2 regions of the Oenococcus kitaharae DSM 17330 genome follow, and region 1 is predicted to be linked to the other one. Evidence: riboswitches for the same ligand, from Rfam matches in the RefSeq annotation. Region 1 holds a riboswitch; the other holds the start of a gene.
What was found. A riboswitch is a leader RNA that binds a small molecule or an ion and turns the genes downstream of it on or off. The one in region 1 is predicted to bind lysine.

Region 1 (15,920 bases):
TTACCGGATCCGGAAGATCCGATGATGGTCATGACCTCACCGCGTTGCACCTGCAAATCAATGTCTTTTAAAACTTCGTGCTGTCCGAAAGATTTTTTCAAATGTTGAATCGTTAGAATGTTATCTTTTTCCATTTTCGCTCACTTTCCGGCAATTTTCGGTGTTGCAATTTGGAAATCATTGGTCATTAAATCATAGTTTTTCGGACCATTTAATTTCTTTTCAATCAATCTGAAGATTCGTGTAATCGTGAAGGTCATGATCAGATAGATGAGAGAAATGGTCAGATAAGTGTGGAAGAACTGGAAGTTCTGTCCGGCAATTGTTGAACCGGTGAAGAACAGTTCTGACACAGAGATGATGCTTAGCACCGATGTGTCTTTGATGTTCACAATAAATTCATTGGTCACGGCCGGGATACTGTTGCGGACAGCTTGCGGCAGGACAATTTTATTCATTTGCTGAAAATGCGTCATCCCCAAAGCAGTCGCAGCTTCGAATTGGCCTTGGTCAATTGAGATAATACCGCCACGGATAATTTCGGCCAGATATGCACCTGTATTAATAGAAACAATAATCAATGCCGAGGTGGTTCGATCCAAGTTAATGCCGAAGGCTTGAGCGGCGCCGTAATAGAAAACTGCCGCTTGAACGATCATGGGCGTGCCTCTAAAGACTTCAATATAGACAGACAGCAGCCAGTTAACGAAATTAATCAGATAACGCTGCAAGCGCTTTTTGGGTGCTGGGATGGTTCTCACAATACCTATCAGCAGCCCGATAATAAAGCCGACAGCCGTTCCGACAATTGCCAGCAGCAGCGTCATACCAATACCGCGTAGCAGCATGCCACCGTATTGCTGCCAAATATCAATAAACCAGTTACCCTGAGAACTTGTCTGCGGCTGCTCTTTAACGGCCTGCTGCATCAGACGTGATTGCTCGCTATTGGGCAATTTGGATAAGACAGAATTGATCGTTGCTTTATTCGGATCATTTTTACGCAGGCCGATGGCTTCCTGTGATTCGGTCTTGTCCAGCACAAATCCGCCTTTGCTTGATAAATTAATGTAAGTGGCATTAGGGTCAGCCACGGCCATACTATATCCTTCCGGTAGTTCGGCTACGTAGCCATCAATCGTGTTGGATTGCAGGGCAACACGCATCGATGAAAAATCACGCATGGCTGGTTCTCTGATAGCACCCTTAATCTGTTTGATCAGGTCATATTGAACAGTGCTTAGTTGCCCAGTCAGCTTAGCACCTTTGAAATCCTTTAAAGTTTTTGCTTTGGCATATTTGCTGTTTTTATTGACAACAATAATCTGTTTGGAGTTGTAATATGCCCGAGTAAAATCAATCGTTTTCTCTCTTTCTGGTGTCGGCGTCATACCAGCGATAATCGCATCGATTTTTCCAGAAGTCAAAGCTGGCAGCAGGCCATCCCATTCAGTCTTGGCAACTTCGACAGGTCGTCCCAGACGTTTGGCAATGCGCTTGGAAACTTGCACATCATAGCCGTTAGCATAAAGATTGGATCCTTGAATTGGCACGGCACCATTGCTGGCATCCTGCTGCGTCCAGTTGAAAGGCGGATAGTTGGCCTCCATACCAACTAAAAAGACTTTCTTTGATTTCTTTGCGGCTTGTGCTTGGCTGCTAGGAAAAGTTCCTGCAGCTATCACGAATACGGCAAAGAGCAGACCGATTATAGACAGCCAACTTCTTTTCTGTTTCAAATACATTTTCTCTCCTTCATCAAACCTGCAACGACAAAAAACCTCTATTAATAACAGAGATTAATAGAGGTAAAAGGTATTTTAAATTAAGAAGATAAGATTCCCAATTAATAGCACCCCCTAGGTGATCCTAGGACAGTCCATGCAGTCTTTCCACATGGCCCAACAAAGATCAAATGACAGGTTCAATCTTGTTTCGGCGGCGATCCTTACAATTGCATCAACGCTTTTGTCTGCTCAGCAATTTTCGTGATAACCGCGCCTCTATTTTATTGCGGTTACTAGATTCCTATGCAGTATATTATGGAAACCAACACAAGTCAAATTTGTCAGTTGATACAGTCTGCTTAAAGTTGCAGAAAGTTGCCAAAAACGTTTGACCTTTCCTGACTATTGTTTATCATATGAGTTGTAAGAGGTGAACAAAATGGCATTAGAAGAAGCCGAAGCAGAAAAACTGAACATTGAAGGTTTGTCCGTTATGTTAGCCAAGAATATTGACGCATTCAATGCGGATGAAGACAAAAATGTGGAAAGGTACTTGCTTAAGTCAATTTATGATAATACAGGTGTTCATAAGTCTGAAAAGATTGACGAATATCCTAAAGTTGACATGAAAAAGGTTGCTAGCCGGATTGATGAGCTGGCCAGAGATGAATCACAGGATCCTAAGAAAACATTTGATGATTTGCGGACTTGGGCAAAGGTTAAATAATTTAAAAAAATATGATAAAAAGAGCATCAGTTAAAGGTGCTCTTTTTATTTATCATATTTATCTAATGAAAACAATCGCCAAAAAATAATGGCAGCAGCCCAAGTGCAGGCAAACAGCAGTACTAAGGCGATACCCATTTTATTGAAATCTAGTTGGCTGATCCAACTGGCCGTTGCATTGTGCCAGTGGAAGACCACACTGATAGATTGATAAAGGTCAATCAGCCCGATTGTCAGGGCTGAAATTACTGAGATAGTTGTGATGACGAGGTTGTAATACAGTTTTCTAAAAGGTGATGAAAAAACCCAGCTATAGGCTGTGCTCATAAAGAGACCGTCGCAGGTATCCATTAAACACATACCAGCTGTGAACATGACTGGAATCGACATAATTGCCATCCAAGGAAGGCCTTTATCAGCGGCGGCAACTGAAGTAGCCAGCACAGCAACTTGTGTAGCCGAATCAAAGCCCAATCCGAAAATAAAACCCACAATCATTACCTGCCAATTATGATTAATAAGACTGAGTGACTTTGTAAAAAGATGATAGATGGGGCCTTCAGTGCCGCGTTTTTTGTTTTCTTCCGAGCTGTGTTTAAAATTCAGCCAAATGGATCTGATAATAAACATATTGACAACAGCCAAAACGATCAGCATTGTACCAGCAAGAAAGGTGCCGACAGCTGCACCGAATTGGTTAAGGTCCGGCATTCTCTTTTTGGCCCATTCCACTAACAATACCGTGATAATGGTCATCATTATCACTACGAGTGAGTGACCAAAAGAAAAGCTGAAGCCGACACCATGTGCATTCTTTTTGTCATTTAATAATTTCCGCGTCATATTATCGATAGCGGCAATATGATCAATGTCAAAAGCATGTCGCAAACCAAAAGTGAAAGCCAAAATTGCCAAGGCTAAAATAGATGGATACTTGAATGCGTGCGTTAACAGCAAGCCGATGCCCAAGGAAAAAATGAGTAAAACATATAAGCCATAACGAATAAAGTCATGGATAATTGAGTGATTGATTGTTTTTTTCAACGGAAACTCCAAAAAAAGAAAATAAAAAACAAAACAATTGAAACAGTTATTGCTTTGTTTCGGGATACTAATGTTAACGAAGCAGTTTGCTCCAAATAACCACCTTGTGCTGCTGCAATGATTTTGGTACATCGATGATGCGCTGATTAGCACTGCCGCGGAATTGCAGGGTCAGGTCCTTTTGAGATTCGAGAAAACGGCCATCGATCAGCATATCCAAGTAACTTAAGAGCTCTAATTTATCGTCTGATTCCTGCATCAGTTCGTCCCATTTGTAACCGGTCCAAGACCAGATATCTCTGTCATGGCCGAATTCTTTCCGAATCCGTTTGCAAAGCTTAATCGTGACGCCTGTATTTAAGAAAGGTTCGCCACCCAGTAACGTCAGGCCTTGGACATAAGGCTGGGACATATCTTTAACGATCTGATCTTCTAATTCTTGTGTGTAGGGATGGCCGTAATGGAAGTTTTGTGCGACGGCATTGTAACAACCAGGGCAGTTGAACAGACAGCCTGAGACATACAAACTGCAGCGAACACCTTCCCCGTCAACCATATTAAAGGGTTTGTAAGAAGCGATGTAGCCTAGGCTATGATCCTTTGAGAGCCATTCTTTAGGTTTTGGATTCTTCGGACCGACTGTCATTTAATCAAGGCTCCCTAAAGTCATATTCTTAACACGGGATGCGATTTCCTTATGGCGGCCGTGAACCATTGGCCGTTTTTGCGGATTGCCCAGATAGCCGCAGGTTCTTTTAACAACATCACAAGTGTCTGGGTCGCGGTTCCCGCAGACTGGGCATTCAAAGCCCTTAGCGGTTGGCTTGAATTCACCATCAAAACCGCATTTGTAGCAATGATCGATGGAAGTGTTGGTGCCTAAATAACCGACTTGGTCGTAAGCCCAATCCCACACGGCTTCCAGTGCTTTAGGATTTTGTTTTAAATTCGGATATTCGCAGTAATGGATAAAGCCGCCAGAAGCGTAGACTGGATAATCCTTTTCGAAAGTTAACTTTTCAAATGGTGTTGGGTTCTTGCGGACATCATAGTGGAAACTGTTCGTATAATATTCCTTCTCTGTGATATCTGGGATTTTGCCAAAACGATCTTCGTCAAGCTGGCAGAAAGTATCAGTCAGCGACTCGGCTGGTGTTGAATAAAGGCTGAAATGGTAATCGTATTCCTTTTCCCAAGCAACGCAGTAATCATGCATCCGTTTAACGATTTCGACTGTGAAATCGTGGGCTGTCTGATTGTGTTCCCATTTTGGCCCGAAGAAAACTGTTCCGACTTCATATAGGCCGATGTAACCAAGCGAAATAGTCGCGCGGCGATGGGTAAACAGCTGATCGACTGACTCGTTATCCTTCAGTCGTTTCCCAAAAGCACCAGACTGGTATAAAATCGGGGCGTTTTGCGGCTTGGCCATTTTGGCATGTTCAATTTTATTTAGGAGGGCTTTTTTGGCAATTGCGGCGCGCTCATTGAAGATTTCCCAAAAAATGGCCATGTTGCCCTTGGATTCAATCGCGATTCTTGGCAGATTAATCGTAACAACGCCCAAGTTCATACGCCCAGCATTGACTTCTTTGCCATTTTCGTCTTTCCAGCCTTGCAGAAAACTGCGGCAGCCCATCGGTGATTTGAAACTGCCTGTCAGTTCGATGATCTTGTCATACATCAAGATGTCCGGGTACATTCTTTTTGTCGAACATTCAATGGCGAGTTCCTTGACATCATAATTAGGGTCACTGGGCTTTAAGTTCAAGCCGCGTTTCAAAGTGAAAATTAATTTAGGAAAAATGGCTGTACGATGTTGTTTACCCATACCTTCGATACGAATCTGCAGGATGGCTTTTTGAATTTCACGCTCAATCCAAGAAGTGCCTAAGCCGAATCCGACCGTCGTGAAGGGCGTCTGGCCTTGAGAAGAAAGTAGTGTGTTGATACCGTATTCCAAAGCCTGCATGGCATCATAAATGTCTTTTTTCGTCCGCGATTTGGCAAATGCTTCACGCTGATCAGGTTCAACCCATTTTGCCGCTTCAGCCAAATGCTTCTTATAATTCATCTCGGCATAAGGTGCCAGCAGTTCATCAGTACGATCCGATGAACATCCGCCATATTGGCTGGAAGCAACGTTAGCAAAAATCTGTACCATTAAAGCTGTGGCCGTCTCGATAGAATGCGGCGGTGTGACATCGGTATTGCCGATTTCAAAACCATGTGCCAGCATCTCTTTAAAGTCGACCAAACAGCAGTTGGTCATTTCAGTCATTGGCGAATAATCCAAATCATGGTAATGAATGTCGCCACGCAAATGAGCTTTAGCAACTGTTTCCGGCATCATTTTTAGTCCCAAAGATTTGCCGACCATACCGGCTGTCAGGTCGCGTTGGGTACTAAAAACATTGCTGTCTTTATTAGCGTTTTCGTGGACAATATTATCTTTTTTGCTTAAAAGTTGTTCAAGTTTGATTCTTGGGTCAACAGCTTCCTCAAATTTTTTTATATCCTGTTGTCGGTAGGCTATGTACTTTTCTGCGGCCTGGTCTAAACCAAGATCACGCAAACTTGTGATCATAAATGTGCGGATATCGTCCGTTGAGATTTCATTTCTGCCCTCGCAAAAAGCCAGCAGTTTGGCGATAATTTCGTCTGCAGTATCTGACTGTTCATCGGACAAAATCTGGTCCAATACAAGTCCTATTTTATATAAGTGGAACTTCGTCTTCTCGCCGTCATTTTTAATGACAGCTAGCTTATCCAGCAAGTATTTATCTGTCTCTAAGTCAGTTTTTGTTTCTGCCATCATAACTCCTTTGATCGATTTGGTAAGGACTATCGTAAGAGATATCAGGGCAAAAAGCAACAGAAAAATTGTTACGAAAACAGCTGTAAAAACCACGTAAAGTGACTTCACAAGTATGTGCGACTAACAGTTTGCAATGACTGCCGGCCAAAATACCAATCAAAAAAATTAATCAATTTTTAACATTGCCCAACAAAAAATAATCGTGTTAGTGTGAGTTAATTATCATAGTCCTAAGGAGCAGAATCGCATGGATAAATTGGAAATAAAAAACCTGCATGTTTGCATTGAAAATGAAGAGACAAAACAGCGAGACGAGATTCTCAAAGGTGTCAATCTGCTTTTGAGGACTGGTGAAACGCATGCCATCATGGGGCCAAACGGCACTGGCAAATCCACCTTATCCGAGACGATTATGGGGAATCCTAAATATCAGGTCACTGAAGGGGAGATTTTACTGAACGGCCATAATATTTTACAAGATTCGGTCGATCAGCGAGCACGCCTGGGACTCTTTTTAGCCATGCAGTATCCAGTCGAAATAAAGGGTATTACGAATGCAGAATTTATGCGTGCGGCGATTAATGCCCGGCGACCGGAAAAATCGCCGATGTCAATCCGTGAATTTTTGTCAGATTTAGATCAGAATTTGGCTTTGTTGAATATGCCGGAAAGCATGGCCGACCGTTATTTAAATGAAGGATTTTCCGGCGGTGAAAAAAAACGCAATGAAATTCTTCAGCTGATGATGATCCGTCCTAAATTTGCGATTTTAGACGAAATCGATTCTGGCCTGGATATTGATGCTCTAAAAGTTGTCGCTAAGGGTGTTAATACGATGGCAAGTCCAGATTTCGGTACTTTGATGATTACGCACTATCAGCGTTTGCTGAACTATATCCACCCTGATCAGGTTCACGTGATGATGGACGGCCGGATTGTCAAAACAGGTGATGCTTCTTTGGCGGAAAAATTAGAGGCCGAAGGTTATGCTGGTTTGCGCGACGAGCTGGGTATTCAAGTGGATTTAGTTGACGATGATCAAATACCAATCAGGGAGGCCAAGCATCGTGACGACGCTTGCTCAGTCAATTGAAATGCACACTGATTGGCCTGCACGGCTTTTACCTCAGGCACCAAAATGGCTGGCTGAATTTCGTGCGGATAGCTGGCAGCAGGCACTGAATCAGCAGCCGCGGCGTTTTCCAAAAATTGATTATCGTGATTGGCCTTTATTTGATTTAAAAGCGATACCGCCGCACATTGATGTGCCTGGTAATTTGGTCCGAAAGGCACAGGCGGTTGTGATTCTTGGTCGGAAAACGATCAAAATTGATTTGCCAGCAGATTTGATTGCGCAGGGTGTGGTTGTTTGCGATTTAGAAGAGGCCATGACGACACGGGCTGCCTTATTTGAAAAATATTTTCGAAAATGTTTTTCCAATAAGGCTCAGGACGGTTTAGCTTTGTGGCAGGCTGCTTTAGTCAATAGCGGTTTGTTCATTTATATTCCGAAAAATGTTCATCTGTCTTCAGCACTGAAGATTTTGCAGCTGCAGGATAGCCGTCAAGAAGAGAATTTCATCAATTTGATGATCATTGTTTTGGAGACTGGTGCCCAAGCAGAAATTTCTCAGGAAGTCTCTACCTTGGGTGATTGTGCTAATGCAGCAGATTTGCGCACTGTTATTTTTGCCGACGCCGACAGTACTTTGACTTATACGGTTTTAGACACACTATCTGCTAAGACGAGCGCGCACATTTACCGAAAATCGCAACTGGACCAAGATGCCAGGGTTCAGTCGACTTTTGTTGAAATGAATCAGGGTAATGTCGTCAGCGAATTTTATTCTGATCTTCTCGGCAGCGGATCCAACGCCGAGACAAAAGTCGTGGCGATCACTGCTGGCAAACAGACACAGGGTATTAATACCAAAATTACGAATTATGCACGTCATAGCGTGGGCAACATTGTCCAGCACGGCGTCCTGCTGGATGAATCCAAACTTGTCTTTAACGGCATTGGCCGGATTATCAAAGGGGCTCACGCTGCTTATTCCCAGCAGGAAAATCGTCTGCTGATGTTGTCTGAATTTGTACAGGGCGATGCCAATCCGATTTTATTAATTGATGAAAATGATGTTATAGCCGGGCACGCAGCCAGTATTGGACAGGTTGATCGCCAGCAGTTGTATTATCTGCTCAGCCGCGGCCTGACAAAATCCAAAGCCCAGTCTTTATTAGTCAAGGGTTTTTTGGCTGAATCTTTGAGTGAAATTTCCGATAAAGCGATTGCCGACTACGCGATTTCCTTGATTGAAAGGAGCCTTTTTAATGGATAATGGATTGAACAATTCCAGAAATGATTTCGAGTTTTTCCAACAGCTGATTAATGGCGAAAAACTGGATTATTTAGATAGTGCCGCAACTGCTCAAAGGCCAGTATCTGTCTTAAAAGCCGTCAGTGACTTTTATCGGCATGATAATGCCAATGTCCATCGTAGTATCAATACTTTAAGCAGCCGCGCCACAGATAGCTATGAAGCGGCACGCGACAAGGTGGCGGGATTTATTCACGCAGCTGACAGCCAGTCGATTGTTTTCACGCGCTCGACGACTGAAAGCCTGAATTTAGTTGCTCGCAGTTTTGGTGATTTGGTCGTGACTGCCGGTGATGAGATTTTGATTTCCGAGATGGAGCATCACAGCAACTTGATTCCTTGGCAGCAATTAGCTCAGCGCAAACAGGCCAAACTTGTTTACATAGGCTTACAAGCAGATGGCGAACTAAATATGACTGATTTAAAACGCAAACTGACTTCACGGACTAAAATTGTCGCCATTGCACAAGTCTCCAATGTATTAGGCACGATTAACCCGATTAAGGAAATCGCGCGTTTGGCACATGAGCAAGGTGCTTATATGGTCGTTGACGGTGCACAAGCGGCGCCGCATTTTGCTGTCGATGTGCAGGATTTGGATGCTGATTTCTATGCCTTTTCCGGACATAAAATGCTGGCACCAGCAGGGATTGGCGTTTTATATGGTAAGAAGGCATTATTAGATCAGATGCCGCCAGTCCAATTCGGTGGTGAAATGATTGACCGTGTGGATGAACAATCGGCGACTTGGGCGGCCGCCCCTTTGAAGTTTGAAGCGGGTACGCCCAATATTGGCGGTGCGATCGGTTTGGCTGCAGCGATCGATTATCTGCAGGCCTTGGGTATGGATAAGATCGAGGCTTACGAGCAGGATTTAATGGCGATTGTTTTGAAAGGTCTGTCGCAGATTGATGGTCTGACAATTTATGGACCTTTGGATGCTGCAAAACATGCGTCAGTCCTTGCTTTTAATCTTGGCAAACTGCATGCACACGATGTGGCCACGGCCTTGGATCTGCAAGGCATTGAAGTCCGTGCTGGCGACCACTGTGCCCAACCTTTGATGCATTATTTAGGTATCAGTGCAGCTGTTCGTGCGAGTTTTTATTTTTACAATACGCGTGATGATGTCGACCGTCTGATCAGCGGGTTGCAGCGGACAAAGGAGTTCTTTTCTAATGCAGCTAGATAAATTAAATCTTTTATACCGTCAGCTGATTTTAGAAAACGCAGCCCATCCCCAGCATTATGGCCATTTGGCAAATTCCAGCTATCATTTGATGCTGCGCAATCCGACTTGCGGCGATACGATTAATGTTGAAATGGTTTTCCAGGCAGAGAAGGTGGCCGAGATCGCGTTTACAGGTCAAGGCTGTACAATTTCTCAAGCCTCGGCTAGCATGATGACAAGCGTTTTGCTGGGTCAAAATTTGGTCGATGCTAAAAAATTAATCGCTTCTTTTAGCCGCTTGATCATGGGCGAGCCTATTTCTGATCAAGAAAATCAGGCTCTCGGGGATGCTGCAGTTTTAGCTTCTGTCGCAGAATTTCCAACGCGTATTAGATGCGCAACGCTGGCTTGGCATGCAGCGGATAATTTGTTAGACCAGTATTTGGAGAAAAAGCATGAGTAAAGTGTCGGATGTTGTCCAAGATAGCAGTTATGAATTTGGGTTTCACGATAATGTGGCACCTGTTTTTTCGACCGGCCGCGGCTTAAATGAAGATATTATTCGACAAATATCCCAAGAAAAAGAAGAGCCGAAATGGATGCTTGATTATCGACTGCATGCCTATCAAATCTATCAATCTTTGCCGATGCCGAATTTTGGCCCGGATTTATCCAAAATGGATTTGTCGCAGATGCTTTACTATCAAAAACCGACTGATAGAAAATATCGGGATTGGGATCAGGTACCGGATAAAATCAAGCAGACGTTTGACCGCTTGGGTGTTCCTGAAGCAGAAAGAAAGTATCTGGCTGGTTCTTCGGCCCAATATGAATCCGAGGCTGTCTACGGCAATATGCGCGACTCATTTGCAAAACTAGGTATTATCTTCACGGATACGGATTCGGCCTTAAAAGAATATCCGGAATTGTTTAAAAAATGGTTTGGCAAACTGGTCAAATCAGACAACAATAAATTTGCTGCTTTAAATTCAGCTGTTTGGTCGGGCGGCAGTTTTATTTATGTGCCTAAAGGTGTTAAGACGACTGTACCGATCCAGTCTTATTTTCGTTTGAACGCTGAAAATTCCGGCCAGTTCGAACGTACTTTAATCATTGTTGATGAAGGTGCCAGCATCAATTATGTCGAAGGATGTACGGCACCGAACTATCAATCGGATAGTCTGCACGCCGCAGTCGTCGAAGTTAATGTGCTGCCGCATGCTTATTGTCGTTACACAACGATCCAAAATTGGTCAAAAAACGTCTACAGTCTAGAAACTAAGCGTGCTCAAGCTCAAGAAGGTGCCATCATGGAATGGGTTGACGGCAACCTGGGCGCCAAGGCCACGATGAAATACCCGTCGGTGTATTTGAATGGCGAAGGTGCGCGCGGTACGATGCTGTCGATTGCTGTTGCCGGCAGCGGCATGGATTCAGACACAGGTGCACAAATGATTCACAATGCAAAAAATACATCTTCGTCGATTATTTCCAAATCCATTTCAAAAGATGGCGGCCGCGTTGATTACCGTGGCAAGGTGCGTTTTGGCGAACATTCGGACGGCTCTTTTTCGCATGTCGAGTGCGACACGATTATCATGGACGACAAATCTTCCAGCGACACGATTCCTTATAATGAGATTTATAACGGCAATGTCTCAATGGAACATGAAGCTAAAGTGTCCAAGATTTCCGAAGAACAGCTTTACTACTTGATGAGCCGCGGTATTTCCGAACAGAAAGCCACAGAAATGATTATTATGGGTTTTGTCGAGCCCTTTACCAAGGAATTGCCAATGGAATATGCGGTCGAGTTGAATCGCTTGATCAGCTTTGAGATGGCAGGATCGATTGGTTAAACATTGTTCATGACTCAGACTGATGGACAAAAAAACGCTTTTGAAACAAAAGCGTTAGCATCGTTATCTAAAATTATCGATCCGGAATTAGGCGTCGACATCGTTAATCTCGGATTGATTTACGGTATCTCTCTATCGGCCGATGCCTGCTGCACAGTCACAATGACTTTGACGATTATGGGCTGCCCTTTATCGGATTATCTGAATCGGTCTATTCAAGAACAGTTAGAGGAATTACCGGAAGTCAAGACGGTGGCCATTAATTTGGTCTGGGAACCAGCCTGGTCAATTGATAAGATGTCGCGCGAGGCCAAGATGGATCTGGGCATTCATTAATTACCGGATGGCAGCGGGAAACTTTCTGTATCTGCGACAGCGTCTTCTTGACGATCGGCTGCTTTAAATTCTCCTGTCTGGAAATAATGATCAACATAATCGATCACCGATTGGTTGCCGCTAAAACGAGCAAAGGCCTGAGCTTGCTGCAGTAAGCTCTTAACCTGCTCAGAATCGGCTTCGGTCTGAGCCAGTGCATACGCTCTAGCATAAAGCAGCTGTTCTAGATATGAAAAGACTTTTGTCTCTTTAATAATGTCCAAGCCTGCTTGACTAGCCTTGAGGCTCTTCTTGAACTGCTTGTTCGATGCGTAAAAATTAGCTAAATTAGCCAGCAAATGAACTGATATTTGATTATCCGGGAATTTCTTATCTTCGACAATCACTTGATTAATCTGGTCAAGATAGTAAGCAGCTAAATCAGACTTGTTCTTTTCAAAGTAAATAATGCCCAAACCTTTGAGTGCAAAGAGTTGTTCATAACTGATTTGGTCATTTGCCGTATGCTCCAATATCCAATTAAAGAAAAATTGTGCTTCGTCAAAATCCTTTTTCCAATTTAGTGCAAGATTGCCTTTGAGATAATACAATACATTGAGCAGGCCCTTGTCCCGAGCTTGATTTTCTTTAATCGAGTCCAGCAATTTGGCAGCTTTCTCAAAATGGTAGCTCGAAGTTAGCTGAAAAACCTGATCTATTTTATTTTGCAGTGCTTCTTTAACTTCGTCGTTAAAATCTGAAAATACATCATTTAAAGTCAAGTTCAAGCGCTTGCAGATTCTTACAAGAATATCTGGCGATGGTGCCAAACCTTGGCTCTCTAATTTGCTAATGGTGGCCTGTGTGCAAATGCCTGCAGCCAGCTTTATCTGAGATATTTTCATTTCTTTTCTACGCGCGACTATGATTTTATTTAAAAACATCATGTTCTCCTAGAAACGTTTATTCGTTTATTGTGAAAATTGACTTAACAATAATCCCTATTCTTAAATCATATCATTATTCATGAAATAAAAAAAGATAGATAGGCAATCAAACAATGTGATTAATAAAAAATCAAGGACCGGTTATAAAAAACAGTCATTTTATTAAATGCCGTTTGATCAGAATCCAGTCATTTTGAATTGTCAATCCTTTGGCAATAATCGCGATATCACGCTGATTTGAGGTTTTTTCACACAGAAAAATCTGCTTGTTAAATGGATTTTGTATGGAATTTCATGATTCGAAAATTTCAGAATTGTTAACATTCCGATTTTAGTTAATAATATTTATAAAATAATTATTATAGTCTGGCTCCGGTATAGCAGACACTATAGCGATTAACTCCGCAATCTAATCAAATCACAGAGAAAAATAGTTCCAGTTTAATTGACATAACTTCATTTCGAAAATGTTTTTAATATTTTTCCAGAACCTGTGTCGATTTTCTCCAAAGTGACGAATCTATCATTGCTGCTTAAAGTAAGAAGATAGACTTCTGGCATGTTCATAGATTGCCAATCTTTAAAAGAAAACTGCCCAGCGGTTAAATGGTTGAGCAACACGCTGAGAGCCGTGCCATGACTGCAGATGATCATATTATTGTCAGCTGAGCGAATCGCTTCTGCAAAAAAAGCGACCATTCTTTTTTGGACTTGGGCCATACTCTCTTCATTAGGAAATTGACATTGAAAGTCTGCCCATAAAGATTGCAAATGTTGCTGCCAGTTCGTTTGCCAACTGCTTTGGCGTTCCCTGAGCATCTCGGACTGTGTAATCGGCAGCTGCAAGCTTTTTGCCGTGGGTTGGATCGTCTCCAAGGCACGAAGATATGGCGATGAATAGATAGACTGGATCTGCTTGTCTTGAAAATAACTGCTTAAGGCATCTGCTAATTTTTTGCCTTGCTGAGTGAGTGGCGCTTTCCGGTCATTTTTAATTCGGTTATCTCGAATACTGTGGCGAACAAAATAAATTCTTTTCATAGGTCTCCTGATTTTCCTTATTTGATTAGTGTTGTTTGCCTGAGATCAAATTCATTTTTGCAAATTCATCGGAATCGTTGTTGGCGGCTACTCGTTCAATTGAGATTGCATTTATCAATGTCGAGAAGCACAAATCCTGGATTTTGATGCCAGCTATTATCTTATCTGTATTGCCCTGATTAACTTTGGCAATTGTGATATGCGGCTGAAAAGGAATATCCCTACGCAAGAAAGGTGCAAAAACCGGATCGCTATACAGTTGATCGTGTAGTTTCGTAAATGTATCCCTGCCTTGATCTGCTTCTAGCCAGATATAGCCATTATCATCGTGACCTAATCTGGTACAGGCCGCTGGAAAAGCTGAGGTTCCAGATATAATTTGCGTGACTTTCTCGATAAGTATCGTATCAGGCATTTCCGATTGGAATGGGAAAACTAATGAGATATGAGGGCGGATATGAGACACTAAGGGATCAAAATGTTCTCTGACATGTTGTATTGCAATAGCGGTGGAAATTTTAGGGAAAATCAGTATGGAACGCCATGGCATGGACATCTTCTCGATTTTTCTTCTTTTGTTATGTATGACATTGGTTAATAATCTCATAATCAGTGATTCGTTATGAAAAAAAATTGCAATTTCGTCAATCTTTCCTTTTCTAAAGCGCTATCACAAGTGTTTTTTATTATGCTTAGGTTATGAAAAACGGTACGCATATTTTAACTCTACCAAACGGCTACCATCTATGGTCTCACACGGAAAATGCCGGTCAGTCCGACAAAATGATCGCTGTTCATGGCGGCCCGGGTGACACGCACGAGTCTTTTGAAAGCTTTCCTGCGGAAATTCCTGGTGCCGAGATCACTTGTTATGATCAGCTGGGATCTTGGTATTCGGATCAACCGGATTTTTCCGATCCGAAAGTCGCTGAGAGAACTTTGAAAATTGATTATTTTGTCGATGAGTTAGAACAGGTTCGCCGACAGTTAGGCTACGAGCAATTTACACTACTGGGTTATTCTTGGGGCGGCATGATTGCTTTGGAATATGCTTTGAAGCATCCCGAACATTTGACTAAATTAATTATTGTCGGTATGGCTGACCGTGACGCAGATTTCACAGATCGCATGAAAGAAGAAGTTGACAAGGTTTTGACAAAAGATGAAGCTGAGTATGTCTTCTTGGAGGCAAAAAAAGGCGAATTTGACGATGCGCTTTTCAATCAATTTATGGGGAAATTCTACCGTGATTATTACACGCGTTTTTCTCAAAGCCAGACCAAGCACGCTGTTGACACGACTAATTATCAGTTGGCTGATTTGATGATGGGGAGAAATCCTTTCCAGACCAGTGGCGTGATGGCCGGCTGGACTGTCGAAAAACGTGTTTCTGAAATTCACACACCGACTTTAATTCTGATTGGTGATCAGGATATGATTCCGGTCAAACGCGCGCAGGCGATGGTTAAACAGCTGCCGCATGGCAAACTAGCTATTATTCCGGATGCTACCCATGTCTCAATTCGCGACAATCCAGAATTCTTTTTTGAACAGGTGAACAACTTTTTGACTGAGAGTGATACTAACATTCAGAATTGATCTGTTAAAGGTATTGGAGGACAATATGCCGACGATGAAAGATGTAGCAAAATTAGCCCAAGTCAGCTTAGGCACTGTCTCTCGTGTGATTAATCACGCGAGTGGTGTCAAAGCCGATACCGTTTTGAAGGTTCAAGAGGCTATCCAAAAACTTGATTACGTGCGTAATGATTATGCGCGTGGTTTTAAAATCAATTCTTCCAGGACGATTGCTTTGATTCTGCCGACAATCTGGCATCCCTTTTTTTCGGAATTTGCTTATTTCGTTGAACAAAAATTATACAAATTGCAGTA
Region 2 (15,920 bases), 870 kb from region 1:
ATCGCATGCGATTTAGAAACACCATTTAATACAACCGTCTGTTCAGGCAGAATGGTGCCAATTGAAATATGCGGGCTGACATAATTCAATGTCGAGTAGATTTCATCTGAAACAACCAGCAAATTCGTTTTCGCGATTACATCGGCAAGCTGCTGCAGCTGCTCACGGGAATAGTCGACACCAGTCGGGTTGTTGGGATAAGTCAGCACAATCGCACGGGCATTAGGATGCTGAGCGATTGTTTCCTGCAAACGTTGTGGTGTCAGGACAAAATCAGTATCGTTTGTCGGGATATAAACCATTTTTGTATGGTTGACATGTGCCAGCTGCTCATAAAGCGGATAGGCTGGTGACGGTACCAGCAGCTCATCCCCTTCTTTTAAAATCGTCGATAAAGTAGCAAAAATCGCTTCAGTTGATCCAACGGTTGTCAAAATCTCCGTATCCGGATCAAAATCCAACTGATAGTTCCGCTTCAAGAAGTTGGCGGCTGCCTGACGGAATTCTTCCGAGCCTCGTGCAGTCGAATAATGCGAATGGTTTTTCTCGATAGAATCCACCATTGCCTTTTTAACCAATTCCGGCGCATTAAAATCCGGTTCTCCCAAAGTCAAACGCAGCAGGCCGTCAATCTGACGAAATTCCGTGTCGATAGCACGAATCTGGTTCACTTTGATGTTTCTAATATCTGGACGGACGTTTTCAATCAATCCTTTTTTTAATTCTGGCATCAGTTCTCCTTAAATAATTCATATGAAGCTTTAGGATCATCCACATGAAGCAAATCTCTTTTAACTAACTCTTCGGCAATCTGTACAGCGTTCCAAGCAGCGCCCTTCAGCAGGTTATCAGACACGACCCACATCCAGTAACTGCCAGGATTTTCATTGTCGGCACGAACTCGGCCAACAAAAGTCTCTCGTTTGCCGGCGGCATTAATCGGCTGGGGATAAAGCTGTTGTGACGGATCATCTTGTAAAACAAGGCCAGCACCATCTGCAATTGCTTTTTGAATCTCTGAAACAGAAGCTTCAGCTCCATCAGCTACCTGAAAGTAAACTGATTCGCCATGGCTGACCGGTACCGGAACACGCACACTGGTTGCGGTCACCTTAATTTTATCGGAATTCATATCGTCAAAGAAAATTTTCTTTGTTTCATGAATCATTTTCCACTCTTCATGCGTATAACCGTCATCCTCAAAAACATCAATCTGTGGAAGCAAGTTAAAGGCTAGCGGGTAATGTTTGGCTGCTGACTTGACTGGCAGAATATTCGCCTGCATCTCTTTTTTGTCCAGATAGTCGGCGGCCTCTTTCTCCAATTCATTCCATCCGGATTGGCCAGCGCCGGATGCTGCCTGATAAGTGGAAACAATTACCTTATCAACTCCAAACTTATCAAAGACAGGCTTTAAAGCCACCACCATTTGAATTGTTGAACAATTCGGATCCGAAACAATCCCTTTGTGGTAACTCAGTGCTTGTGGATTTACCTCAGGGACAACCAATGGCACAGATGGATTCATGCGAAAATAGGACGTATTGTCAACACAGACCGCTCCGCGTTTAACAGCTTCTGGCAAAAAATGCTTGGAAACTGAACCACCAGCAGAAGACAGAACTAAATCAATGCCTTCAAAAGATTCAGGCTTGGCTTCTTCAACTATGTATGTCTGTCCTCGAAAAGTCTGCTTTTGGCCAGCTGACCGTGAAGTTGCCAACAGCTTCAACGATTTAACTGGAATATTCGATAATGCCAGCTGTTCTCTCATACGGTTGCCGACAGCGCCCGTAGCGCCTAAAATTGCAACATTATATTCTTTTGCCATTTATTTTAACCCCATCATTTTATCCAAACCGACTAGCAAAGTTGTTTGCTGATCGGCGTTTTTAATTGCTAATTGTACGCCTGACATAAAGGATTTGCGATCCAAGCTATTTTGTGCAATCGACAAAGTTTCATAGTCATTAGCGAAATTAACTGATTGGTAGGCAACGTAACCTGCCTGACGTTTGGAAATAATTTGAATGCCGTCAACCAAATTGCTTTGTGATTGACCATCTAGGCGGCGATCGTCAGGCTTGGCTGTCGCTGCGCCTGCTTGAGCGAGTATCGCAGCTGTCATTTTAGCCGTGCCGCTGGGGGCATCGACTTTGTCCGGATGATGAATTTCTTCAATGCTGGCATTGGACATAAATTTCGCTGCCAAGCCGGAAAAATACATCATCAAGACAGCTGAAATACTGAAATTCGGCGCAATAATACCGCCGGTCTTTGCCTTTAATGCTGCCTGCTGGAGCGTTTGGATTTGATCATCAGTCAATCCGCTCGTACCAATAATCGGATGGATGTGATGTTCAATTGCCCAAGCAGCGTTTTGAAACACGGTTTCCGGCCGTGTCACATCCAGCCACACATCATAATCGCCTTGGATTTCATCTAATTTGTAAAAGATTTTTGTCTCGGCAGGAAAGGCTGATTGCGCCGACGGATGGTGCAGTAAAACGGCCGACAGCTGCCAATCATCGTGTTTTGCGATTACCTGTTGAATGGCCTGACCCATTTTTCCTGCCGCACCGGCTAATAGAATGGTTTTCATGCCTGCAGTACCTGCATAATTTCATCAGTCTGCGCTGTAGTTAAAGGTACAATCGGTAAACGCGGCTTACCCACATGGATACCCATCCGCTCATAGACGGCTTTGACTGGCGATGGCGACGGATGACTGAATAAAGCTTTGACTCTTGGATTGATATAACGGAAATCAGCTGCTGCTTGTTTCATATCACCGCGGTCAACCGCTGCAAACATATCAACGAACTGCTTTGCATAAAAATGCGAGACAACTGAAATTGTCCCAGCACCGCCCAGCACGTAATTTAACAGTGCCTGACCGTCCTCGCCCGTAAAAATCAGAAAATCTTTCGGTGCGTGTTCGATTAATTCCGACATATCATAGTCAGAATTGCACTGTTTGACTGCGATAATATTCGGATTCTTGGCTAGTGTCAGCAAAGAGTCGACAGTTAGGCCGGAAATGCTGCGGCCGGGAATATTGTAAATAATCACAGGCAGAAGACTGGCATCAGCAACGGCTGTAAAATGAGCAATCATACCATCCTGATCAGGTTTGTTGTAATAAGGCGTCACGACCAAAGCGGCATCGATTCCCTTAATCTGCCCGACTTCCTGCGTAAACTTGATTGTCTCGGCCGTATTATTTGATCCCGTCCCGACAATTACCTTGGCTCGTCCGGCGACAAAGTCGACAGTTTTTTTAAATAACGCAATCTTTTCATCATGTGTCAGTGTTGGTGCTTCGCCAGTCGTCCCTGAAACGACAAAGCCTTGCACGCCATCGGCCAATTGCGAATCAATCAATTTCTTATAAACTGAAAAATCAATTTCATTCTCCTTATTAAAAGGCGTGATAATCGCGGTCAATAATTTTGTATCTGCTAAAATATTCGTCATTTTTCCATTCTTGCTGTCAGAAAACCAGTGATAGCTGTAATCCCCTTTTCAATAGCTGATTCATCCGGTGTTAAATGATCGGAATGCAGTGTATGCTTTGGATCGTTCACACCTAGCCAGCACATCGTCCCTTTGAACTGGTTGGACAAAAAACCAAAATCTTCTGCGATCATTGCTGGCTCGACAATTTTAAAGTCAACGTCATCAGCGTGTTCCATATAATTAATAAAAAAACTGCTGCTTGCTTCATCGTTGACGACAGGCATATAGCCGCCCTGTCGAAAATTGATTTTCAATTCCTGGCCAAAAGCGTCAGCAACCCCTTGTGCGATCATGCGAATATGTTTTGTCATAACCTCCATGCCCTGCTGCGTGAAGCTGCGGATAGTTCCTTCGATGTCAGTCTGTCCAGCAATAATATTCATCGCTTGGCCGGCATTGAATTTGCCAATCGTGACCACGCCGCCTTCAATTGGATCGATATTACGGGAAACGACCGTCTGGACACTGGTAACGAAATTAGCCGCTGCCACAATTGAATCATTGGCTTTTTGCGGATAAGCTGCATGACCGGACTTGCCGATAAAACTGATCCGTAATTCATTAGATCCGGCAAACAGTGTCCCTTGACGGCTGCCGATTTGACCGGCTGGCAATTGTGGATTCACATGTAAAGCATAAAATTCATCCGGCTTATAATCACCCTGAAAACCGCCGGCATCAAAGAAACGTTTACCGCCGAATTCATTTTCTTCAGCCGGTTGGAAGAAAATCAAGAGATTATCAAGCGGCTGATGTTCAGCAAAATAAGACAGAATCCCAAGAGCAACCGTCATGTGAAAATCATGGCCGCAAGCATGCATCACGCCATCGTTTTGACTGGCAAAGGGCAGCCCCGTCGCCTCTTTAATCGGCAAAGCGTCAATGTCAGTCCGCCAGCCCAGAGTCCGCTTGGGATTAGATCCTGCGATACGGACAAGTATTGCAGTCGGCACTTCCGGAATCGTCTTGATTGAGAGATGGTCCTGAGGCAAACGGGCAATTTGTTTTAATAAGAAATCATGCGTATGAAATTCCTGCATGCCGATTTCCGGATTCTGATGCAAATGACGGCGAATCTGAATTAACTCCTCTTCACTTAACATCAAAGCCGCCTCAAAGCATCGACCAGTGCAGTCTTTTGCTCAGTCTTGGCATCAATCTCTTTAATCACACGCGCAGGCACGCCTGCGACGACTGTATGAGCGGCAACATCTTTAATCACAACTGCGCCAGCACCGACAACGGCCCCTTCGCCAATTTGCACACCTTCGATGACAACGGCATTGGCTCCGATCAGGACATTATCAGCAACACGGACAGGCTGAGCTGATGCTGGTTCAACAACACCGGCCAAGACGGTGCCAGCTCCGATATGGCAATGTTTGCCGACAATAGCACGGCCGCCAAGCACTGCACCCATATCAATCATGCTGCCCTCACCGATTTCAGCACCGATATTAATCACGGCACCCATCATAATCACAGCATGATCACCAATTTTCACCTGGTCGCGAATAAAGGTGCCAGGTTCGATACGGGCATTGATATTTTTCTTGTCCAGCATTGGAACGCCTGTATTGCGGCCATCGTTTTCTACAACATAATTCTGAGGATCCAAGGCAGACAGCAGCGGTTTGATATCCTGCCAATCACCAAACAGCAAACCAAATCCATCGCCGGCAAATTGCTTGACATCCTTAGGCAGTTTGCCAGTCAGCTCACCTTTATAAGTCACTTTAACCGGTGTCTTTTTCGGTGCGTTCGCTATAAAACTAATAATTTTTTCTGCATCTAATTCAGTCATTTCCTACCTCGTAATCTAAATCCAAATGAGTAATGTCAGCCATGCTTTCGCGCTTGACCACCAGCTTTGCCTGGCCATTTTCGGCAAAAACAACGGCCGGGCGCGGGTTGCGGTTATAGTTGGATGCCATGGAATAGCCATAGGCACCAGTTGCCAGAATTGCCAGCAAATCACCAGGCTTGGTCTTAGGCAGCTTCTGCTGCCAAACGAGAACATCACCGGACTCGCAATATTTACCCGCAATCCGTACAACTTGTTCGCTGGGCAGGTCTGCCTGATCAGCTAATAAAGCTTCATATTCAGCTTGATAAAGAGCCGGGCGGATATTGTCACCCATGCCGCCATCAACTGATAAATAAGAACGAATGCCGGGAATATCTTTGCGGCCGCCGATTGTGTATAAAGAATAACCGGCTGGGCCAACAATTGAACGGCCAGGCTCGATCCAAATCTCCGGCAGCTGGATGTTATAGGCCTTTGCCGCCTGCTTGACTGACTGACAGATCAGATGAATAAAGTCAGAATTGGGAATTGGGTCATCTTTTTCGTTATATTTAATGCCAAAACCGCCGCCTAAATCGATGATATCAGGCTGAAAATGCCAATCACTGGCTGTTTTGACCAATAAATCAGCCAATTTCGAATAACCATTTGTCTCAAATATCTGTGAACCAATATGGGCGTGCAGACCGCGAAGATGCAGGTGCGGCGAAGCCATAATCAGATCAAAAGCCTGCTTAGCCTGACCGGAAATCAAATCAAAACCAAACTTGCTATCCTGCTGGCCCGTCGAAATAAATTCATGTGTGTGTGCTGAAATACCAGGGCTGATTCGCATGAGGACATCTTGCATCTGATTTTTAGCACTGAGAATTTCTTCTAATAATTCGATCTCATGGAAATTATCGACAATCACAGTTCCGATATGATGATCAATGGCAGTCGACAGCTCATCGAAAGACTTGTTATTGCCATTAAAAGCCACCTTTTGCAAGGGGAAACCGGCTTTCATGACAGTGGCTAACTCACCGCCAGAAACCACGTCACAGTGGATTTTTTCAGCCGCCAGCACATCATACATGGCGACGACCGAAAAAGCTTTACTAGCGTAGCTGATTTCATAGGCAACATTTTCGGCTTGAAAGGCTTCTTTCATTTCGCGAATGGTTTTTCGGATCTGACCGACATCATAGACATACAAGGGTGTTTGAAAACGTTTGGCGATCTCGCTTGCGGGTAAACCGCCGATATAAAGTTGATTATTTTGAATTTGCATAATAAAAACCTCCGTTTGCTAAACTAAACAAACGAAGGCTTACGCTGAGTCGTTTGTCCGTCCTAGCACTCCACATTACTGTGACAATCCGTGGCCTATTGAGCCGCGTCTCAATCATGCAGTGCCCGCTAACGCTGATGACTTCGGCAAAGTCCCTTTTCATTATCCGATCCCTAGCGGGGAATTTCCCGGAAAACTACTCGTGTCCTCTGCAACCTCTATTACGGATGATAGGTTAAGTGTATCATAAGAATAAAAGCGCGGAAAGTTATTCCTGAGATTGATTAGAGCTTGACTTTCGTGTGTTTTTTTGGGAAACTAAGATAGTTATTCAGTAAAGGAGCACTTCATGGCTGTTATCTCAAATAAAAATTCTAAGTCACATAAGCGCAACCGCCGCGGCCACATCGCTTTGGAAATTCCTAATATCGTTTTAGATAAGACGACTGGCGAATACACAGTAGCACACCGTGTATCACCAAAGGGACTTTACAAGGGCCGCCAAGTGATTGCTGCAGCAAAACAAAAGTGATTTTATAACAACCCTATCGGGTTGTTTTTTGTACAAAAAAGAGCTTGCCTTTTTGAGACAAGCTCTTTTTTAATTAACTTAGGCCTGTAATTTGGCCATTTTCATCAACATCGATTTTTTCAGCCGCTGGTACTTTGCCCAGACCCGGCATCATCAGGACTTTCCCGGCCATGGCCACAACGAATCCTGCACCAATTTTCGGAATAAAACGGCGAATATGAATCGTAAATCCGCTTGGTGCACCATGAATTTTACTGTCATCAGTCAAACTGTTAGGTGTCTTAGCAATCACGACTGGCAATTTGTCCCAGCCGTTAGCCTTCAATTCAGCTAAATCAGAGACAGCACGGTCAGACAATTCATAATTCTTGCCGCCATAAATCTTTTCGATAATCGTCGTCATCTTGTCTTCAATGGTGTCGTCAGCGTGATATAAAGGCATAAAGAAATGATGATTATCAGCCGCAGCTATGACGGTTTTGGCTAATTCCAGCGAGCCTTCAAAACCATCGACAAAGCTTGTGGCAATTTCCATTTTCAAACCTTTTTCATTCTCGACAAAATTCTTAACAGCTCGGATCTCTTCCATGTCGTCGCTGGCAAATTTATTTAATGCCACCACAACCGGCTTGCCATAACGTGTCATTGCATTCAAATGACGATCCAAATTAGCCATTCCCTTTTTAACTGCTGCGACATCTTTTTGCCCAAGGTCTGCCAAAGCGACCCCGGCATGGAACTTCAAAGCTTTAATCGTCGCAACTAGTACAACAGCATCGGGTTCTTTGCCCAACACAGGTACTTTTACATCCATGAACTTTTCGCCGCCCAGATCAGAACCGAAACCAGCCTCGGTCACAGCGTAATCAGCTAGTTTCAAAGCCGTATCCGTGGCAATCACGGAATTGGTTCCTTGAGCAATGTTAGCAAATGGTCCGCCATGAATGATAAAGGGCGAATGTTCCAAAGACTGGACTAAATTCGGATTAATCGCGTCTTTTAAGACAGCTGTCAGTGCACCAGCAACTTTCAAATCAGCCACAGTCACAGGTTCTCCTTTAACATTTAAAGCAACAACAATCCGGCCCAGGCGCTTCTTCAAATCAGAAAGATTCTTGGACAGCGTCAAAATCGCCATTATCTCAGAACTAGCCGTAATATCAAAACCGGAATCTCGCTCAGGGCCGTTAATTCTACCTTTGCCCAAGGTGACTTGGCGTAAAGCACGGTCGTTCATATCCAACACTCGGCGCCAAAAAATATTATCCGGATCAATCTGCAAAGCATTGCCTTGATGCAAATGATTATCCAAAACTGCCGCCAGCAAATTGTGGGCTGCAGAGACAGCGTGAATATCTCCGGTAAAGTGTAAATTAATATCATCCATTGGAATAACTTGGGCAAAACCACCGCCGGTTGCACCACCCTTTAAACCAAAAACAGGTCCCATTGAAGGTTCACGCAATGCTCCGATTGCGGATTTTCCTAAACGATTAATCGCATCAACAAGGCCAATCGTGACAGTGGTTTTTCCTTCCCCAGCAGGTGTCGGGTTGATTGACGTAACGAGGATCAATTTGCCTTGGCGGGGTGCATTTGCAAGGCTGGCAGCATCGATTTTCGCTTTGTCGTGACCGTAAGGGATCAGCTGTTTTTCAGATAAACCAATTTGCTGAGCAATTTCTGTGATCGGCAATTCCGTGGTATCATGAGCTATTTCAATATCTGACTTCATGAGTCCTATTTTAGCAAATTGTTAAAAGAGAACATAGGCGAACAAAAAAAATACCTGCTTATGCAAGTATTTTTTAGTCTTTAATCAGCTGTTGTATAGACAGCCAGCACATCATCATTATCTTCTAATTCATCGACAAGTTTTTCGAACTTTTCCTGGTCTGCTTCCGGTACATCCATTGGATTCTGCGGGATCATCGTAATTTCAGCTTCAGCCAAATCGTAGCCTTTTTTGACTAACGAATCTTCGACTGCAGCAAAATCAGTCGGATCTGAATAAATTTCAAAAGCCTCATCGGAAGTCTGAACATCTTCAGCACCGGCATCGATGGCATCTTCCATGACTTGATCTTCCGTAATTTCCGGATGTTCCTCACGATCAATCACAAAGTGCCCGCGACGATCGAATTGAAAGCTGACAGATCCCGTTGTTCCAAGCGCGCCGCCGTGATGACTGAATGAATTTCTCACAGTCGAGACAGTACGATTAATATTATCTGTCGAAGTCTCTACCAAGACTGCAATACCGCCTGGGGCATACCCTTCATAAGTAGCTTCTTCGAATTTGATATCCCCTGCACCAGTGGCTTTGTCTAAAGCACGCTGGACGTTATCTTTTGGCATATTGGCCGCTTTAGCCTTGTCCATGACAAGACGCAGACTAGCATTAGCAGATGGATCAGCACCGCCAGCCTTGGCTGCAACATACAAATCGTGACTTATTTTCTGGAAAATTTTTCCACGTTTAGCATCCTGAGCATTTTTACGGCCTTGGATGTTGTGCCATTTACTATGACCTGACATATGAACTCCTTTTTATCAACGTAACGATTTTATTATTTTTCGCGTTAAAAGGCAAGTTTAGCGCACTGATTGTATTATACAGCTATTTGAAACGGACGCTTAACCATAAATACCTGTAATCCCGCCGTGGACTTCGGTGATATTGCTGCTGGTAATAAAGGCATTTGGATCGATCCGTTTGACCTCGCGGATAAAAGTCCGATAGTCAGCATTCTTGACAACCACAATCAACATTTCTTTATCATCTTTGCTTTTCCCGCCAACTACCTGCAGGATCGTAAAACCATGATCAAATTCGTGCTCAATTAATTGCTTGATTTCCAATAGATGTGTCTCGCTCATAATCGAGAACATTTTTTTATGGTCAAAACCGCTTTCGATATAACGCATAACAATCGTCGTAATCACTTGAGAAAAAATCGCGAGAAAAAAAGCATTTGATCCGCTGACAAAAATATTGCAGATAATAATCAAACCATCAATAATTAACAGGCCGACTGACGTATTTAGATTAAAAAACTTTTTTAGAATCATCGGCGGTACGGTCGACCCGCCTGAAGAGGCACCGACGTGATAAAGCAGCGCAATACCAAGGCCAAAAACACTGCCCGCAATCACCATGGCCAGCAACGGATCGTCAACTAGTTTAGCGGTCGGTGTCAGCCACATAAGCAAAGGAATCGCAAATGACCCAAATGCAATTTTAGCGATCACCTGCCGTTTCAAAAATATAAAAGCCAAGCCGATCATCAGAAGATTAATCACTAAAACCGACAAGGCCCGGTTAAAATGAAAAGCCTCATCCAGCAGAATTGAAATACCTGTCGAACCACCGGCTGCAATCCCTGCCGGCACGTAGAAAAAATTCAGGCTGAGGACGATAATCTCTAAAGCTGCCAGCATCACGAGCCACTGCAGCCATTTGTGCTTTTCGAGCAAATTCACTCCTTAAGCATAACAAGAAAAACATTTTCAGGCAGAGAGCCTGATTTGCTAGTTGGCCGGGCTGATTTTACCAGCTGACAATTGCAGATGCTGAACGTGATTAGCCTGAATTTGATCTGTATCATAATGATGCGCAATTTCGATAATTGTCTGTGGCAAACGATAAATGAGATCGCGCAATTTTTCAGAATTTTTTTCATCCAAAGCGGCTGTAACTTCATCTAACAGTAATAAAGGCCGTTTTCTTAGAAGCGCCCGCGCAATCGCAATCCGCTGTTTTTGGCCGCCAGAAAGATTCTTGCCGCCTTCCCCACACTGATAATTCAAAGGATCATCACCCAATTCGTTAGCCAAATTCACTTCCTTAAGGCTAGCCAGTAAGGCCGCATTGGAAAAATTCTGTCCCAAAGTAAGATTTTCTTTGACAGTATCATTGAAAACCCAATTCGTCTGGGTAATATAAGCAAAGTCGTTTTCATGAATCTGCTGGCCGCCCAAGGTAATTGAGCCGGTTTGGACGTCCAATTTGTTCGTTAGCAGATTCAAAAAAGTTGATTTGCCGCTGCCGGAATCACCGCTCAAAAGCAGTTTGCCGCCATAAGGCAGCGATAAGGAAACATCTTTTAAAATGGGATGGTTTTTATAGGAAAAAGAAACATCAGCAACCGACAAAAGTGGTTTATCGGGCAGGTTCGCCGCTGAATTCTCTTCCGGCGTAGGATCAGGAATAACACTCTGGCGCAAAGCGCGCGTCGTTTTCATGCCGGCATAATACTGAATCCCCGTGCGGACTTGTGTGGCAACATTGCCGCCAGACAAGGCCAGAGTTACGATCGCACTGATTGTCACACCAAAGAGCTGGTATTGGCGGAAAAGCAGGCCGATCAAAACAGGCCCGAGAAAAGAAATAATAATCATGAGCCAGGAAAAATACTGCGTGAAAAATTGACGATTGTTTAAAGCTAAGTAACGGTTTTCACTCTCATTCAGTTTGGCGTCGTTTGCCGCCAGCATCGTCTTTTCGGCCCGAAAATTTTTGATGATATCAATGCCGGCAAATATTTCTTTGACTTGGCCCAGATAATGCTGATTAGCCATTGACCAATCAGACGAATACTGATCGAGTTTCTTATTATCAAATAAAGTCGGAATCATAATCGAAAAGCTCAAGATCACATCAATCAGGCCTAGCATAGGATTGATCGCAATAACAAAGACTGAGGAAGTAATGATCGCAATGACGGAAAGGAGCAGATTTACCAAATTACTAAAGTAGCGCTGTTCGATCTGTTTGGCGTCAGCTGTGACCTGATTTAACAGCTTGTCAGCATCTTGGTGAACATAATCAGTCTGAAAAGCGTTTTTCATGAAAGCCTGTTTCAGCGCCACATTCAGGTATTTAATCGCGCGGTTCTGCAGGAGAATGAAAATATATAAGCCCGTGTAGACCGCGAAATAAATCAAGACAAAACGCAGAACGAAGAGCGCTGGGCTGGCAACATGTGTCGTCGCAATTGCTGTAATCTGCCCGATCGCATAGCCGGAAATAACGCCTTCCAAAGAAGCGATAATCGCAAAGATGATAATCAAGATCAGCAGTGAAACAGGCAGCTGAGCAAGTACCCACTTCAAACCAAGATTTTTATTAGGATTCCCTTTATTTTCCATAATTGCTTTAATTATATGCTTCAGTCGTGTGTATCGATCAACAAAAGCAAAAATTAGTTGAGAATCGCCAGCAGAAGCAGTCACAACCAGTTATGTTTTTTAGCAATCTGAATGGCTGCGATCCGGTTAGCCGCTTGCAGTTTATCTAAAATGTGTTCCTAGTACCCTTTGTCAGCAATCAACATGACATTTGTCACAAAAAAGCTCCCAATCACGGGAGCCTTTCGTATTTATTCATATAGGAAAACTTTACTTTCGTAGGGGCGAAACAGTGCTGAGTCCTGACCACTATCAGCGTAATTGCCAATCAGCATTTTTTTCGCGACTTGCTGATTGTAATCACGCCGAATATTTTGCTTGGTGAAATTGCTGACCACAAGCAGCCGTTGTCCTTGTAACTGACGGAAATAAGCAAAAGCCTTGTCATCATGCGGATCCAATTCCTGAAAACTGCCTAGTGAAATCACATCAAAGTCATGTCTTAAAGCAATTAATTTCTGATAGTAGTAGAAAACAGAATCCGGATCAGTCAAGGCTGATTGCACATTGATCTCAGGGTAATTCGCATTCAAGGCGTACCAAGGATGCCCATTGGTAAAGCCGGCATTATCAGAATTGTCCCACTGCATGGGTGTTCTGGCATTGTCACGCGACATGTTTGCCAAATAAGCCAGCATCGTTTTACCGTCGACCAATCCCTCTTTATCGACGAATTCATGATAGGCATTAAGAGATTCCAGATCCTCGTACTGTGATAATGCCGTTAAGTGCGCGTTAGTCATGCCTAATTCTTCGCCTTCGTAAACATAAGGCGTGCCCTGCATCATGTGCAAAGTCGTTGCCAGCATTTTAGCAGCCCTGACGCGATACTTAGGATCATCTGTTGCAAAACGCGAAACCGCACGCGGCTGATCATGATTATTCCAATAAAGACTGTTCCAGCCTTTGCCGTCCAAATCCGTCTGCCAGTGCGAGAGAGTCTTCTTTAAATCAAGCAGTTTAACTGGCTGATCATTCCATTTGCCTAAACGCCGGTCAGGATTGGCTGATAAACCAACATGTTCAAATTGAAACACCATATTCAGTTTCTTAGCATCCAATCCAGCATACTTAATTGCCGATGCTGGCGTCGCGCCGGGCATTTCGCCGACAGTCATGATGTCATAATGCGAGAGAACCTGATCATTCATTTCCTGCAGAAATTCCTGCAGCCGCAGGCCGTTAGCAACCAAGGCACCTGCAGACCCGAAAGCTGCCCCATCTGCCTGAGGCGCATCCGGCAGGCCTTGCGGCTTGGAAATCAGATTAATCACATCCATGCGAAAACCGTCAATCCCTTTGTCCAGCCAAAAACGCATGACTTCCCAGACACTTTGGCGCACGGCTGGATTTTCCCAATTCAAATCCGGCTGGCCGGATGCAAATAAATGCAGATAATACTGCTTCGTCTGAGCATCAAAGGACCAAGCTGATCCGCTGAAAAAAGATCCCCAATTATTTGGTTCGCCACCATTCTTAGGATCCCGCCAAATGTAATAGTCGCGATAAGGATTATCCTTGGACTTCCGACTCTCTTGAAACCAGCGATGCTGATCAGAAGTATGATTCACGACCAGATCCATTAAAATTTTCAATCCAAGTTCATGAGCCCGATCCAATAATGTTTGAAAATCCGCCATCGTCCCATAGACTGGCTGGATTTTGCGATAATCGCTGATATCATAACCATTATCTTGATCTGGCGACTCGTATATCGGATTCAGCCAAATCACATCGGCCCCTAATTGTTTGATATAAGGCAGCCTGCTCGTCAAACCTGGTAAATCACCAACACCGTCACCATTACTATCCTGATAGCTGCGCGGATAGACCTGGTAAACAACCGATTTTTGCCACCATTTTGTCTCTGCCATCGCATCCTCTTTTCTGATTCTGGCCTCAGCCAGTGTCCTCGGTAACCGTAATCGCTTACATTTTCAAGTATAAAATAGCCTAAAAACCATTGCAAGAAAGACTGACAGCTATTTCAGATTCCCTCTGTCTACCATTCTTTTCTTGCACCTGTTGGACTATTTCTTGTTATGATATCCGCATGACAGAAGAAATGACAGAAAAACCAGCTTTGAGATTGATGAACAGTCCAGAATTTGATCATTTTGTTTCCCACGCAATTAAAGACTACGCCGCTGACAAAGTCCAAGCAGGCAGCTGGCTGGCTGATGAAGCAATGAAAAAATCTGAAGAAAGCTTTAATTCGCTTCTGCCGCAAGGCATTAACAGCCCAGACAATTATCTATACAGCATCATTTACCAAAAACAAAAGATTGGCATTCTTTGGATGGCCAAGCTCAAAGACCAGCCGGACACGATTTTTATTTACGACTTTGCAATTGATGAAGCTTTTCAAAATCAAGGATTCGGAAGCCGGGCACTCGTCTTGGCTGATGAAGAAGCCAGAAAATTATCTTTCAAACACATCGCCTTACACGTTTTCGGCCGAAATGCACGTGCTTTGCACGTTTATCGAAAAAGTGGTTACGGCATTACGGATATCAACATGCAAAAGGACCTGTAACCGCATAGGCTTGCCTAAAAGGCTTATATCATGCATGATTAAATCATATTGTCTCAAAGTTCCAAAAATAAAAATCACCAGCTGCCCTTAATGTTGAGCCCCGCCGTTTCGCAATTGGGTTCGGCGCTCTATATTTTAGGACAGAACTGGCTTGTCGTGCGATCTACAGGAACCACGAGCCTGCTTGGTATTATCGAAGCCGTCGGCGGTGTCGGCTTCTTTTTGGGTGACCTTTTTATCGGTGAACTCGTTGATCACCACAATCGAAAAAAAGTTCTCCTGTGGACGGATCTCTTGTCTGCTGTCATTTGTTTTTTTGGAAGTTTCCTTATTAATAATGAAAATCCGCAGGCATGGCTGTTAATTCTAATCACCTTTACTTTGAATTTTCTCTTCACGATTAACTACCCTGCTGCCAAATCAATGGCACCGGAAATTATGGCCGGCAGCAAATTACAGCGTTTTAATGCCTTGGCAAACATGGTTTTTAACTTTGCCAATATTATCTCACCACTAATTGGCGGTTTGTTATTGTCAATTAAAAGCATTAATTTTAGCGAGTTCGTTTTGATAAACGCAGCTTCTTTTCTTGTGGCTGCTTTTTTAAATTTTTTGATCCGTTATTCTTGGCCGCAGGATAACACCGACCGCAGCAGCACAAGCTTTGTTCAGGACATTGCCAACGGATTCAGATATGTCTTTAAAAATAAAAATCTGTTTCAATTTATTCTTTCTATGGCGATCTTCAATTTCTGCAGTGCCGGGTGCCTGTTGATCGCACCTTATATCGGTAATCATTTTTTTGGCGGCCATGCTGCCAATTACAGTATCTTTTTGGCCGTTAGCGCCATTGGCGGATTGATCGGCGGCAGTCTTTTAGCCATCCAAAAACAAGCTGTTTCTAGTCAAACATTGTACCGGGAAATTATATTTGAAGGATTTTCTCTTCTGATTGCAGGCATTTTCCTGCCGGACAGTTTTATCGTTTGGTTCATTTTAGCTTTCATCATTGGTTTAATTCAGTCGAGATTCTTCAGTATCTCAATTACGCTGATTCAAAAAG

Region 2: it holds a riboswitch for lysine, as region 1 does, so the genes downstream of both, lysA (diaminopimelate decarboxylase) here and OKIT_RS03280 (ABC transporter substrate-binding protein/permease) in region 1, are expected to answer to the same signal.

Annotation. Positions count from the first base shown of each region.
Region 1 is NZ_CM001398.1:656,613-672,532, forward strand. Features, by position in the region: gene OKIT_RS03275 (amino acid ABC transporter ATP-binding protein) at 1-134, opposite strand, end outside; gene OKIT_RS03280 (ABC transporter substrate-binding protein/permease) at 141-1,745, opposite strand; lysine riboswitch at 1,843-2,014, opposite strand; gene OKIT_RS03285 (hypothetical protein) at 2,167-2,454, shown strand; gene OKIT_RS03290 (HoxN/HupN/NixA family nickel/cobalt transporter) at 2,500-3,498, opposite strand; gene nrdG (anaerobic ribonucleoside-triphosphate reductase activating protein) at 3,572-4,144, opposite strand; gene nrdD (anaerobic ribonucleoside-triphosphate reductase) at 4,145-6,313, opposite strand; gene sufC (Fe-S cluster assembly ATPase SufC) at 6,564-7,409, shown strand; gene OKIT_RS03310 (SufB/SufD family protein) at 7,384-8,655, shown strand; gene OKIT_RS03315 (cysteine desulfurase) at 8,648-9,886, shown strand; gene sufU (Fe-S cluster assembly sulfur transfer protein SufU) at 9,873-10,328, shown strand; gene sufB (Fe-S cluster assembly protein SufB) at 10,321-11,724, shown strand; gene OKIT_RS03330 (metal-sulfur cluster assembly factor) at 11,734-12,060, shown strand; gene OKIT_RS03335 (helix-turn-helix domain-containing protein) at 12,057-12,983, opposite strand; gene OKIT_RS03340 (histidine phosphatase family protein) at 13,443-14,027, opposite strand; gene OKIT_RS03345 (2'-5' RNA ligase family protein) at 14,053-14,634, opposite strand; gene OKIT_RS03350 (proline iminopeptidase-family hydrolase) at 14,727-15,626, shown strand; gene OKIT_RS03355 (LacI family DNA-binding transcriptional regulator) at 15,652-15,920, shown strand, end outside.
Region 2 is NZ_CM001398.1:1,623,942-1,639,861, forward strand. Features, by position in the region: gene OKIT_RS08185 (aminotransferase class I/II-fold pyridoxal phosphate-dependent enzyme) at 1-731, opposite strand, end outside; gene OKIT_RS08190 (aspartate-semialdehyde dehydrogenase) at 731-1,831, opposite strand; gene dapB (4-hydroxy-tetrahydrodipicolinate reductase) at 1,832-2,602, opposite strand; gene dapA (4-hydroxy-tetrahydrodipicolinate synthase) at 2,599-3,477, opposite strand; gene OKIT_RS08205 (N-acetyldiaminopimelate deacetylase) at 3,474-4,622, opposite strand; gene dapD (2,3,4,5-tetrahydropyridine-2,6-dicarboxylate N-acetyltransferase) at 4,622-5,323, opposite strand; gene lysA (diaminopimelate decarboxylase) at 5,316-6,599, opposite strand; lysine riboswitch at 6,655-6,828, opposite strand; gene rpmF (50S ribosomal protein L32) at 6,949-7,131, shown strand; gene OKIT_RS08225 (formate--tetrahydrofolate ligase) at 7,205-8,866, opposite strand; gene OKIT_RS08230 (YebC/PmpR family DNA-binding transcriptional regulator) at 8,947-9,669, opposite strand; gene OKIT_RS08235 (YitT family protein) at 9,769-10,572, opposite strand; gene OKIT_RS08240 (ATP-binding cassette domain-containing protein) at 10,663-12,282, opposite strand; gene OKIT_RS08245 (glycoside hydrolase family 13 protein) at 12,513-14,195, opposite strand; gene OKIT_RS08250 (GNAT family N-acetyltransferase) at 14,375-14,857, shown strand; gene OKIT_RS08255 (MFS transporter) at 14,906-15,920, shown strand, end outside.